Regions from separate parts of the Nocardioides sp. LHG3406-4 genome, predicted to be linked through region 3. Evidence: predicted binding sites of a transcription regulator. Region 3 holds the regulator's gene; each other region holds the start of a gene.
The links. Region 3 encodes LexA, which represses DNA repair genes until DNA is damaged. Its sites were predicted from a motif close to TCGAACANNTGTTCGA; they were not measured.
Positions count from the first base shown of each region.

Region 1 (4,356 bases), on a different contig from region 3:
GCGCCGGCCGATGCCGCCCTCGCAGCGGGCCCGCAGCATCGCGTCGGCCTCGGAGAGGCCGGAGATCTCCCGGACTGCCATGCCAGACGAAGTGCCAGACGAGGTGCCAGACGAGGTGCCAGACGAGGTGCCGGACGGGGCGGCAGCGGAGGACAGCTCGAACTCCGGGAGGTGCACCTCGCCGATGCCCAGGTCGGCCCGCGGGTCCAGGGCACAGCGGTCGCCGATCGTGCGGGTGGAGGCCAGCAGCGACCGGGCGTCACGGGGACCGAGCCCGGCGAGCCGGCAGATCTCCTCGGCCACCTCGTGCATCTGCTTGCCGGACTTCAAGAAGCCCTCGGCGTTGCCGCGATCCAGGTGTCGTCGATCGAGTGGGACCAGCCGCCGCGCCGCGTCGAGGACGTCGATGGTCGGGGCGTCGAGCCGGTCGGCGTACCGCACCGCGTTGGTCAGCACGGCCCGGACGCCGGCGGCGCGAGCCAGACCGGCCATCCGGGCGGCGTGCGGGGCGGACCCGGGGCCCCAGACCGCCTGGGCGCCGGCCCCCAGCCGGTGGGAGACCAGCTCGACCACGAGGTTCTCGGGCGGCAGCGCGGCGCGCCACGCGTCGAGGATCGCCAGGGCGTCGTCGTCACGGCGCCGGGCCACCGCGGCACCGAGCTCGGAGGCCGGCCCGAGCAGGACGAGCACGCCTCCCCCCGCCAGGTGCGGCGCGAGGAGGTCGAGGTCGGCCACCGGACGGCCCCGCTCGCCGGTGAGGTGGGTGGCCGAGACCAGCCGGCAGATCGCCGCCCAGCCGGCCCGGCCCTGGGCCAGCAGAGTGACCCTGGGCCGACTCTGCTCGTCACGGAACGCCCCACCCCGCACGGGGGTACGCCGGGCGGCCGGGGGCCTCGACCCTCCTCGGCCGGCAGAGACCGGCAGCACGGCGAGGTCGACCCCCAGCACCGGACGGATCCCCGCCTGGCTGCAGGCCTTGGCGAACTTCACCGCGCCGTAGGTGCCGTCGCGGTCGGTCAGCGCCAGGGTGTCCATCTCCTGTTCGACGGCCCGCTCGACCAGCGTGTGCGGGTGGGAGGCGCCGTACTGCAGGGAGTAGCCGGAGGCCACGTGGAGATGGACGAACGGGTCGGACATGTGCCTGCCTTCGCGGCTGCGTCGAGGGTGAAGTCGAGGGTGATGTCGAGGGTGGTGTCCGGAGACCGGACTAGGCGACCCCGGCCCGGCCGCCGGCGACCACCAGCCGCTGGGCGACCGGCGCGTGCGGCACCAGGCCGAGCGCCGACTCGACGATCCCCAGGAAACGGTCGGCGTCACGGACCAGGTCGTCGGCCTCGCGCTCGGTGACCGCCCGGGTGGACCCGGCCTCGGCGGCCGCGCGCTTGCCGGCACCGGCAGCGAAGAAGGTCGCCCACTCCGCCAGCTCGGGGGCCACGTCGGCCAGCAGCACCCAGGCGTTCTTCTGCCGGCGTCGCCCCGGCGCCGGATGGGCCCGGGCGGCGAGCAGGGCGGCGGTGGCACGCAGCGCAGCCACGTGGGCGCAGGCGTAGCGGCTGGGGACGTCGGCCGCGGTGATCGCCTCCTGCAGCGACTCCGCCGCCCGGGCGAGGTAGGAGTGGGTGGTCGCGGGGAGGAGGTAGGGGTTCACGTCGCTCACCGGGCCCTCAGTCCACACAGCCGACGAGCAGCCAGCGGCCGTCGGACCAGTCGAAGGAGAGGTCGAAGACGCCGCCCCCATCTCCGACACCATCTCCGGGGCTCCCGGGGGCGCTGCTCCCCCGGCCCGCGTGCACCCGCCACATCTCGCGCTCGACGAGAAGGTCGTCAGCCCGGCGATCCGGGTCGGAGCCGGCCTCCCCGATGGGCGCCGCGTCGGTGCCGACCACCGCTCGCACCCCGGCCGACTGCCACCACGGCACGGTCTCCACCCAGTGCGCCACCACGGAGCGCACCTTCCACAGCCGGCCGCGCCACAGGAACTGCTCGGGGCCCTCCTCGGCCGTCTCGGGCTCTCCACCGATCCGCCCTCTGCGGACCTCCACGGGGTCGTCGTACCGCCTCATCTGCTCTCCTCCTCAGCGCCGTCGACCCCGGGGCCGACCCCGGTGACGGTGGGGGTCGAGGTCACCGCCACCGAGGTCGCATCGAACACTTGTTCGAACAACGCCAAGGTACACCGGCGCACCGACAGTTCGTCAATGGTCCGGCGGCGACGGATTCGGGGCCGGTGGACCGCCCGTCAGAGAAGTGGCCGTCGGTGATCAACCGTTCGACCAACCCGACGCCATGGGCTGCGAAGGAGGGTGCCCAGCCGGGTCACGAAGTCGGCGCTCAGTGCGGCTCTCAGTGCGGCTCTCAGTGCGGCTCTCAGTGCGGCTCTCAGTGCTGGCGGAAGTACCGGTTGGTGTCCTTGTGCCAGAGCAGCAGGAGGAGGAACAGGCACAGCACGATCGCCACGACGGCCACCACGGTGAAGAGCACCGGCAGCCCGAGGCGCACCACCACGGCCGCGGCGAGGACGCCGAACAGCGCGGTGGCCGCCAGCGACAGTCGCGCCCACTCGTGGCCCTCGACGAAGAACGCCACGAGCACCAGGACCAGCAGGGCGAAGACGACGAAGAAGACGATCGCCAGCGGCACGAAGGACGGCGCGATCGGGCTGTCCTTGACCGCCTCCAACCCGCCCTCGGCCAGCAGCTTGCGGGCGGCGACGTTGCCCTCGGCCCAGGTGCGGATGACCTTGTCCTGGCGCACCCAGACCAGCACCGCGGCCAGTCCGGTGACGGCGACGAGCGCGAGGAGCACGCGCACGACGAGGGTCACCGACGTCGGCCGGCCCGACGCGGCAGCATGGGCCGACTCACCGGTCGGCTCACCGGCACGGCTGGCGGGCTGGTTGGCGCTGGTCATGCAATCCCCCGATTGGTCGAGCTCGAGACAACGGCGGTGCCCGACAGGCAGTCGGACCCGGTGACTAGGGTCGCACCATGGCGAGCGAGCACCCTTCCATCACCTCTTTCCGGACCGAGCACGCACGTCGCGGCGGCGCCGGCGACGTGGTCATTCTCCCCGACAGCGTCCACACTGCCGCACTCGCCGCCCAGGCGCTGGGCTGCGAGGTCGGCGCGATCGCCAACAGCCTGCTCTTCGACGCAGGGGGCGCGCCGGTGCTGATCCTCACCTCCGGTGCCCATCGGGTCGACACCCACAAGGTCGCGCGGGCGATGGGCACCCCACCGCTCACGCGCGCGAGCCCCGACTTCGTGCGCACCCACACCGGCCAGGTCATCGGCGGCGTCTCCCCCATCGCCCACCCCGTCCCGGTGCCGACCTGGATCGACTCCTGGCTGCGCCGGTACGACGTGGTGTGGGCCGCCGCCGGCCACCCGGCCGCGGTCTTCTCGACCACGTTCACCGAGCTCGTGTCGATGACCGGCGCGACCGAGATCGACGTCGAGTGACGGACCGCCCCATGGAGATCTGGCTCAACCCCTCGTGCAGCAAGTGCCGGGCGGCCGTGACCGCGCTCGACGAGGCCGGTGTCGAGCACACCGTGCGGCGCTACCTCGACGACGTGCCCACCGTCGACGAGCTCGCCGACGTCGTGGCCCGCCTCGGCGTCGAGCCCTGGCACATCGCCCGCGACAAGGAGGCCCGTGCCGCGGGCATCGACCTGCCCCGCGAGCCCGCCCACCGCGCCGACTGGCTGGCGGCCCTGGCCGCCCACCCGAGCGCGATCCAGCGACCGATCATCACGGCCGCCGACGGCACCACGGTGGTCGCCCGCGACGCCGAGACGCTCGCGCGGGTCATCTCCCACGGCACGGGGCAACCCGGAGGCCCGGCCACGGCGTAGGAGGGGTGACACCCACCGGTCGACAAGGAGCACCCCGATGCGTCGCGAGCAGCGCGAAGCGGACTTCACGGAGTTCTACGTCGCCCGGCGCGCGGCCCTGCGCCGGACGGCGTACCTCGTCGTCCGCGACTGGCACACCGCCGAGGACCTCGTCCAGCAGGCGATGGTCAAGGTGTACGCCGCCTGGCCGCGCGTGCGCAGGGACTCGGCCGACGCGTTCGCCCGCAGGGTCGTCGTCAACGAGTGCCTGAGCCACCTGCGCAGGCGCCGCGACGTTCCTGTCGAGGAGCTCCCCGACCGCGCCGTCCACGGGGCCGAGGCCTCGCCGCTCGACGTCGGGGCCGCGCTCGACCTGCTCGCCCCGCGGCAGCGGGCGATCGTCGCGCTGCGCTTCCTCGACGACCTCTCGGTGGCCGACGTCGCGCACGCCCTGGCGATCACCGAGGGCACCGTCAAGAGCCAGACCGCCAAGGCGCTGGCCACGCTCCGCACCCATCTCC
Region 1 covers NZ_JAFCWV010000002.1:552,402-556,757, reverse strand. The annotation lists gene ACP7BP_RS08755 (DNA polymerase III subunit alpha) at 1-1,137, opposite strand, end outside; gene ACP7BP_RS08750 (SAV_6107 family HEPN domain-containing protein) at 1,208-1,657, opposite strand; gene ACP7BP_RS08745 (DUF6504 family protein) at 1,665-2,063, opposite strand; gene ACP7BP_RS08740 (hypothetical protein) at 2,380-2,910, opposite strand; gene ACP7BP_RS08735 (YbaK/EbsC family protein) at 2,988-3,461, shown strand; gene ACP7BP_RS08730 (ArsC/Spx/MgsR family protein) at 3,473-3,856, shown strand; gene ACP7BP_RS08725 (SigE family RNA polymerase sigma factor) at 3,894-4,356, shown strand, end outside.
Region 1: a site for LexA is predicted at 2,145-2,160, ahead of ACP7BP_RS08745 (DUF6504 family protein). Genes of this name have one in related genera too.

Region 2 (4,356 bases), on a different contig from region 3:
GGCTCATCATGGCGGACGGGCCGGGCGCGGCTCAGCCCACCACGCGCGCGGCGTCGAGGGTGCACCCGACCATGGTGGCGCTGGAGCCGTCGGACTGAGGCTCGTCGAACCACAGCCCGCGGTCGAACCCGACCTTGTCGAGAAGACGCAACGACGCCTCGTTGCGGTGGTCGGGGGCGGCGAAGTAGTGGGCGACCTCGGGATGTCGCTGGCGGGCCTTCAGCGCCCATGCCCACACGACGCGAGTGCCGATGCCGCGCCCGATCCACTCGGGCTCGCCGATCGCGTAGTCCACGCCCAGCGCCCCCGGGTCGGGCGTCAGCAGCGCGAACTCGGGATAGTCGGCGATCCGGTAGTCCTGCACGAAGCCCACCGAGCGCCCGTTGACCTCGGCCACCCACAGGCGGGTCGGGGTCATCCCGTCGATGTCGGGGCCGTACTGCGCCTCGACCCGCTCGGCCGACGGCTCGCCGCTGGAGCGCCACCATCGACGGACGTGCTCGGCCTGGCGCCACTTCGTCACCAGGGGCAGGTCACCTCGCGACATCGGCCGGATCGCGACGACCAGGTCGTGGTCGACGGCGAACCGCTTCACCTCGCCCGACAGGTCGACGGGCACCGGGTCGCTGACCAGGGTCGCGGCGGTACGACGAGCGGCGGCCACCCAGGACTCGCCCTCGCGGATCGTGCCGTCGAGCTCACGCTCGCCGTGGACCACCGTCAGCCGCATGTGCGGCAACCTACCCAAGGTCGGTGTCGCCGAGCTCCTCCTTGACCACTGCGTAGGCCACCCCGGGCGAGTGGCCCTTGCGGGCCAGCATGCCGACCAGCCGGCGGGTCGCCTTGTCACGGTCGAGACCCTGGACCGACCTGAGCTTGCGCCGGACCAGCCCGCGCGCGAGCTCCCGCTCGTCGTCGGCATCCACCTGGGCGAGCGCCTCACCGGCGATCTCGTCGTCGATGCCCTTGCGGCGCAGCTCGTGGGCCAGCGCCCGCCTGGCCAGCCCGCGGCCGGTGCTGCGCTGCTCGACCCAGTCACGGGCGAACGCCGCGTCGTCGACGAGGCCGACCTCCTCGAACCTATCGAGGAGGCGCTCGGCGATCTCGGTCGGGACGTTCTTCTGGGCCAGCTTGTCGGCCAGCTGGTGTCGGCTGCGTGCCCGGCCGGTCAGCTGGTCGAGCAGGATCTTGCGTGCGACCGCCTCCTGGTCGGCGTCGGGTCCCTCGGCCACCGGGTCCGGCGGCGGTGGCGTGCGGCCGCCGGTCCACGCGGCGACGCCGGCTGCGACGTCGCCGCGCCACCCGTCAGAAGCTGTCGACGCCGATCGGCTCATCGGAGAGGGCCTCCTCCGGCTTGTCGACCTGCGGGCCGACGCCGAGCTTCTCGAGGATCTTCTTCTCAAGCTCGTTGGCGAGGTCGGGGTTGTCCTTGAGGAAGCCCCGGGCGTTCTCCTTGCCCTGGCCGAGCTGATCGCCCTCGTAGGTGTACCAGGCGCCGGCCTTCCGGACGAGGCCCGCCTCCACGCCGACGTCGATCAGCCCACCCTCGCGGGAGATGCCCTTGCCGTACATGATGTCGAACTCCGCCTGCTTGAACGGCGGGGCCACCTTGTTCTTGACGACCTTGACGCGGGTGCGGTTGCCGACCATGTCGGTGCCGTCCTTGAGCGTCTCGATGCGGCGCACGTCGAGGCGCACCGAGGAGTAGAACTTCAGCGCCTTGCCGCCGGTGGTGGTCTCGGGCGAGCCGAACATCACCCCGATCTTCTCGCGCAGCTGGTTGATGAAGATCATCGTGGTGCCGGAGTTGTTGAGGGCACCGGTCATCTTGCGCAGCGCCTGGCTCATCAGCCGGGCCTGGAGGCCGACGTGGCTGTCGCCCATCTCGCCCTCGATCTCGGCGCGGGGCACGAGCGCGGCCACCGAGTCGATCACGATCAGCGAGAGCGCACCCGAGCGGATCAGCATGTCGGCGATCTCGAGCGCCTGCTCCCCGGAGTCGGGCTGGGAGACGAGCAGGGCGTCGGTGTCGACGCCCAGCGCCTTGGCGTAGTCGGGGTCCAACGCGTGCTCGGCGTCGATGAAGGCGACGATCCCGCCGGCCGCCTGGGCGTTGGCCACGGCGTGCAGGGCGACCGTCGTCTTGCCGGAGGACTCCGGGCCGTAGATCTCGACGACCCGGCCGCGCGGCAGGCCGCCCAGGCCGAGCGCGACGTCGAGGGCGATCGACCCCGTGGGGATCACCTCGAGCGGTGCGCGCGTCTCGTCGCCCAGTCGCATGACCGAGCCCTTGCCGAACTGCTTCTCGATGTTCGCGAGTGCGGCATCCAGGGCCTTGTCGCGGTCTCCACCAGCCATGTGCGTGTCCTTTGGGTGTCGTCGGTGTCGGGTACGTCGGCGACGCTAGAACGAGCCACCGACAGTCCCTGATCAGCACCGTCGAAGCCTGTGGACAACCTCGTCCCACGTCATACCCGCGGAACCACGATAGCCCGAACAGGTGTTCGACCACGACTGATCCGACCGCGTGTCGCGGCCCCTGAACAGCGGCTCAGACGGGGACGCGCTCGCCCGCCCGGCGCCCGCTCACCACGCCGGCGGCGAGCACCCCGCACGCCAGCGCGGCCGCGAAGGCGGTGAGCGCCGGATAGCCCCACTCCCCCACCACGACACCCGCGACCGCACCGGCCGCCGCGGCGGTCAGGCCCATCGTCATGTCGGAGGCGCCCTGCACGTCGGTGCGTACGTCGAGGGGCGCCAGGTCGGCCACCAGCGTCGACCCCGCGACGGTGGCGCACGACCAGCCCAGGCCCAGCAGGAAGAGGCCGGCGAAGATCTCCCACGACGAGCCCTCCGGCGAGCGGGCGCACAGCAGCAGGGAGGCCAGCAGCACCCCGGCACCTACCAGCAGCATCGCCGGCCGGCCGATGCGGTCGGTGGCCAGGCCGACGAGCGGCGAGAACGCGAACATCCCCAGCACGTGCACCGAGATGACGAACCCGATCACGCGCAGCTCCGCCCCGCCGTGCTCCATGTGCAGCGGGGTCATGATCATCACCGCGATCATCACCGCGTGCGCCGAGGCGATGCCGCCGATGGCCGCACCCAGCGCCGGCTGGCGGCGTACGGCGACGACGGCCCGGCCCCAGGACGTGCCGGTCGGCTGATGCACGACCGCGCCGGCGACGGCGCGCGCCGTCAGCAGCGGGTCGGGGCGTAGGAAGACCGCGATGACGCCGGCGGCCACCACCATGGCGATGCTGCCCAGCAGGAACGGTCCCGTCAGCGGCGGGATGCCCAGCGCGTCGGCCAGGGTCCCGGCCGGGCCGGTCAGGTTGGGTCCGAGCACGGCACCGATCGTGGTGGCCCACACCACGGTCGCCAGTGACCGCGCGCGCGTGGCCTCCGGGGCCAGGTCGGTGGCGGCGTACCGGGCTCCGGCGTTCGCGGCGGTCGTCGACCCCAGCATCGCTGCGCCGACCAGCAGCAGGGCCATCGACTCCACGACGCCGGCCACCACCGCGAGCAGCGCGCCCGCAGCCCCGACGAGGAGGCCGGTCACCTGCCCGAAGCGCCGTCCGCGGTGCGACATGGCCCTGGCCAGGAGGTACGACGCCACGGCCGCGCCGAGCACCTGGGTGGTCTGCGCCAGCCCGGCCTGGGTGTCGGAGCCGGAGATGTCCCGGGCGAGCAGCGACGCGGTGGCCACGCCGATGGTGATGCCGACCGCGCCGATGGCCTGGCCGACGACGAGCACCCGGACGGTACGGCGCTGGACCGCCTCGAGGTCGGGCGCGCTCATCGCTGGTTGTCCGGGAGCCCGAGGGTGCGCCACACCGCGGCCCACACCGCCTTGGGCGGCTCGCCCGCAGCGAGCGCCTCGTCGACGGTGCGGCCGCCGAGCTCGCCGATCACCGTCATCTTGGCCCAGGAGCGGGCGTACGCCGGCCCCAGCGCGGCTTCCATGCGCGCCCAGAACTCGGTGTGCCTCATGACGTGCGGCTCGCGAGGACGTCGAGCCAGGGCTCGCCGGTGTGGCTGGTCAGGCGCGTCAGGGACTCGATGCTCCAGCCCGCTCCCGCCAGCGCGGCACGCAACGGCTGCTCACGCCAGTAGACGAACCGACGGGGCACCCGGATGCTGCCGTGCGTCGACCAGGCCTCCCCGTCACCCTCCTTGAGGGAGACGCGCAGCAGGCCGCCGGCGCGAGTCACCTCGGCCAGCCGTCGCAGCACCGTCGACAGGTCGTCGCGGTCGACGTGCAGCAGGCAGGCGTTCGCCCAGACCGCGTCGTACGCCCCGGGAGCGCCGAGGTCGTCGTGCAGCGGGTCGAGGACGTCGGCCTGGTGGCCCGCC
Region 2 covers NZ_JAFCWV010000005.1:262,761-267,116, forward strand. The annotation lists gene ACP7BP_RS18090 (GNAT family N-acetyltransferase) at 32-730, opposite strand; gene ACP7BP_RS18095 (regulatory protein RecX) at 741-1,334, opposite strand; gene recA (recombinase RecA) at 1,306-2,358, opposite strand; gene ACP7BP_RS18105 (MFS transporter) at 2,552-3,802, opposite strand; gene ACP7BP_RS18110 (DUF3046 domain-containing protein) at 3,799-3,993, opposite strand; gene ACP7BP_RS18115 (methyltransferase domain-containing protein) at 3,990-4,356, opposite strand, start outside.
Region 2: a site for LexA is predicted at 2,493-2,508, ahead of recA (recombinase RecA). Genes of this name have one in related genera too.

Region 3 (4,356 bases):
TGCGCGACTTCGCGATCGCCCTGCTGCTCGGTCTCGTGATCGGCACCTACTCCTCGGTGTTCACCGCGACCCCGATGGTGACCTACCTCCAGGAGCGGTGGCCGATGTCGCGGGCCGCGAAGGTAGGCCGGACCCGCCGGGCCGAGGACTCCGGCGCAGTGATCTGAGCCTCTGTGCTCGGGCCGCGGCGTACTCTCCTCCCATGACCCTGCTCATCATCCTGCTCGTCGTCGTGGGCGCAGTCGTGGCCTGGAAGTTCCGCGTGCCGCTCCTGGCGAAGATTTTCGGTCAGTCCGAGAGCCGCGTCGACCGGCAGCTCAACCGCAAGCGCTGACCCGCGCCCTGGTGCCGGCGCCCGCGAGGTAGTCCGGTGCAAAATCGGCCTGTGTGCAGCTCAGCACCCCTGATCTGCACCGGACTACCCCCCGGACTGTGCCGAGCCGACGCGCGTGGGCAGGTCAGCCAGACGCCAGTCGCGACAGCGCCTTGCGCACCACCGCCGGGTCGGTGGTCGTCCACATCGGGGGCAGGCTCGCCTTGAGGAAGCCGCCGTAGCGTGCGGTTGACAGTCGTGGGTCGAGTACGGCGACCACGCCGCGGTCGGTGGTCGTGCGGATGAGGCGGCCGGACCCCTGGGCGAGCAGGAGAGCCGCGTGGGTGGCCGCGACCTGCATGAAGCCGTTGCCGCCGGCCTTGTCGGCGGCCCGCTGGCGCGCCGACATGAGCGGGTCGTCGGGGCGGGGGAACGGGATCCGGTCGATGATCACGAGCTGGCAGGTCTCGCCGGGCACGTCGAGGCCCTGCCACAGCGACAGGGTGCCGAAGAGGCAGGTGTGCGGGTCGTCCACGAACTGCCGCGCCAGCTCGGGCAACTGGGCGTCGCCCTGGGCCAGGGTCGTGAGGTGGGGGAGCCGCTCGCGCATCGCCTCCGCCGCGGCCTCGGCGGCCCGGCGTGAGGAGAACAGGCCCAGGGTGCGGCCCTCCGCGGCGTCGACCAGCTCGGCGATCTCGTCGAGCTGCGCAGTGCCGAGGCCGTCACGGCCCGGTGGCGGCAGGTGGCGCGCGACGTAGAGGATCGCCTGCTGGCCGTAGTCGAACGGCGACCCGACGTCGATGCCGCGCCAGGGCAGCACGCCGTCGGCGCGCTCGACTGGCTCGGAGAGCACTCGCTCCGAGGGCTTGAGCCCGAGCGACGTGGCGACCGCGCTGAAGTCGCCGCCGAGCATCAAGGTGGCGGAGGTGAAGACCACGGTCTTGTCGGTGAGCAGCTTGTCGCGCATCGGGCCCCACACCTGCAACGGCGCGACGCAGAGCCGGGCCGGCATCCGGTCGCGGGCCTCGTTGAGCCAGAGCACGTCGGCCTCGACGTGGGCAGCCATGCGCTCGACGGTGGCGAAGACGTCCTGTGCGAAGCCCTTGGCCTGCGTGCGGCCGGCGTCGGCCTCGCCGGCACCGGCGGCCTCCTTCGGGAAGGCCGAGACGAGCGCGCGGGCGGCGTCTCGGACCAGCGCGAGGGCGTCGGCGAGCTGCTCGCCCAGGGTGTCGATGCGGCCCGGCTCGGTGCGCGAGAGCGCGTCGGCGAGAGCGTCGCCCGCGTCAGCGAGGTCGTCGGCCTGGGATCCCTCGATGTGGCGCTGCGCCCGGCGGGCGGCGCGCTCGACGTCGTTGGCCGACAGCTCGTCGGTGGCGGCCTGCGTGACGCGGGCCGTGAGCTCGTGCGCCTCGTCGATCACCACCGCGTCGTAGTCGGGGATCATCGGCACCCCCTCGATCGCGTCGATCGCGAGCAGCGAGTGGTTGGTGACGATGAGGTGGGACCGCTGGGCCTTCTCCTTGGCCCGCTCCGCGAAGCACTCCTGCGCGAAGGGGCACTTGGTGGCGCCCAGGCACTCGCGGTGGTTGACGCTGACCTGCCGCCAGACCCGGTCGGTGTGCCGCGGGGCGTTGTCGCGCTCGCCGCTGCCGCCGGCCTTGCTCTCCTCCTCGGCCCACTCGCGCAGCTTGACCACCTCGCCGCCCAGGGACCCGGTCGGCACGTCGACGAGCACGCCCTGGTCGTCGGGGACGCCCTCGCGGATCCGGTGGAGGCAGGCGTAGTTGGAACGGCCCTTCAACACGGCGTACGACGTGTCGAGGGTGCCGCCGACCGCCTCGACCAGCCGGGGCAGGTCGCGCTCGACGAGCTGGTGCTGGAGGGCGAGCGTCGCGGTCGCGACGACGACGCGCTTGCCGTGGAGCAGGCTCGGGACCAGGTAGCCGAGCGACTTGCCGGTGCCGGTGCCGGCCTGGACGAGCAGGTGCTCGCCGCCCTCCATGGCCTCGACGACCGCCTCGGCCATCTGCACCTGACCGTCTCGCTGCTCACCGCCGAGCGCCGCGACCGCCTGGGCCAGCACCTCGCGCACCCGGCTGTCCGGGTGGTCCGAGATGTCGTCCTGAGCGCTCACCAGGGCACCCTATGTGCAGCCGCCGACAGCCGCCGGAACGCCGCGGCGTACCGGCGCCGAAGGGTGCGTCACACCCGACGCAGGACCGCCGTGACGATGCCGAGGATGCTGGCGTCGGTGCCGTCGATCGGGTCGTAGGCGTCGTTGTGGGGGAGCAGCCAGACCTGGCCGTCCTTGCGCTGCAGCGTCTTGACGGTGGCCTCCCCGTCGATGAGGGCGGCCACGATCTGGCCGTTCTCGGCGGTCTGCTCCTGACGGATCACGACGTAGTCGCCGTTGCAGATGGCCGCGTCGATCATCGAGTCGCCGGACACCTGGAGGAGGAAGAGGGTGCCCTCGCCGACCAGCGAACGGGGCAGCGGCATGACCTCTTCGACGCGCTCGTCGGCCAGGATCGGGCCACCGGCCGCGATGCGTCCGACCATGGGGACGTAGGTGGCCGCCGGCATGGCGTCGCCGATGCCGGACTCGTCGACAGCGGTCTCCTCCACGTGGGAGATCGACCGGCGCGCGGCCATCACCTCGGGCAGGAAGACCTCGAGGGCCCGGGGGCGGTTGGGATCGCGCTTGAGGAAGCCCTTCTCCTCCAGCGTCTTGAGCTGGTGGGCGACGCTGCTCGAGCTCGTCAGCCCGACGACCTCGCCGATCTCGCGCATGCTGGGCGGGTAGCCGCGCATCTCGATGGAGTCCTTGATCGTGGCCAGGACGCGCTGCTGGCGGGGGGTCAGTCCGGTGGCGTCAGGGGGCCCGTCGGGCAGCTCGAGCACCTTCTTGCCGGTGCCGCTCGTCTTGGCCATGGGTCCTCCTGGGTGACAGCTGGTGGTTCGTCTCGCCGGTCGCCTCACCGTAGACCGATCCCGACCCGACTTCAAACAAGTGTTCGAACAGGCGTGTCGTGATCTGGCCCTCGACCCGCCGCGACACGCTTCGAACACTCGTTCGGGCAGATGCTTGATTCGTTCGAACACATGCTCTAACGTCGTACACATGTTCGATCGAACGTCTGATCGAGCCACCGAGAGTGTCGGTGCTCGCCACTAGACATCGACTGAGACGAGACAGGCAGATCACGACAGGCAGATCACGACAGGCAGATCACCCCCTTCCCCAGGAGGTCCAGATGAGCACCATGACCACCACGCTGAGCCCGGCCCTGACGCTGACGCCGGTCCGCGACGTGCGTACGCCGTCACGACGCACCGCCGGCCACCTGCGCCTCACCCGGCGCGGACGTCTCGTCGTCCTCCTGGCGGCGCTGGCCGTGGTGCTGATGCTCGGCGTGCTCTTCGGGTCCGGCTCGGTGGCGACCGACGAGGCCGGCACGCCCGAGCCGACGCGCGTCGTCATGGTGGGTCAGGGCGAGACGCTGTGGGGCATCGCCTCTGAGGCGGCGGGCGACGGCAGCACCCGCGACATGGTCGCCAGGATCGAGCGGCTCAACGCGCTCGAGACCGCGATGGTCACCGCCGGTCAGAAGCTGCGGGTCCCCACCTCCGACTGACCCTCCAGATGATCACCCAGACCTACAACTGAATACTCCACCAGCCGCTTCGACCCCGGCTGGTGGGCCGGGGAAGACGGAGGGCGGGCCATCACGGCCCGCCCTTCGCGGCGTCCGGGCGCGTCAGGTCGGGCGCGTCAGGTCAGGCGCGTCAGGCTCAGCGGGCGGCTCGCCGGCCGCCGGGCGGCCGCGGAGCAGCGTGCTCGTCGTCCACCTTGTCGGCCCGGGACCACCCGAGCACCCTCTGCAGGCGGCTGACCAGCATCAGCCCGGCGAACAGGCAGGCCACCGCGCCCAGCGAGGCCAGGCCCAGCAGCCACCAGGCGGAGCGTTCCCCGGCGCGCGCGGAGCCGCCGAAGTCGATGGCGACGTAGACCAGATAGCCCCAGGCGACCACCAGGAGGGTGA
Region 3 covers NZ_JAFCWV010000001.1:526,296-530,651, reverse strand. The annotation lists gene secD (protein translocase subunit SecD) at 1-167, shown strand, start outside; gene ACP7BP_RS02510 (hypothetical protein) at 203-334, shown strand; gene ACP7BP_RS02505 (ATP-dependent DNA helicase) at 459-2,447, opposite strand; gene lexA (transcriptional repressor LexA) at 2,516-3,244, opposite strand; gene ACP7BP_RS02495 (LysM peptidoglycan-binding domain-containing protein) at 3,568-3,948, shown strand; gene ACP7BP_RS02490 (hypothetical protein) at 4,106-4,356, opposite strand, start outside.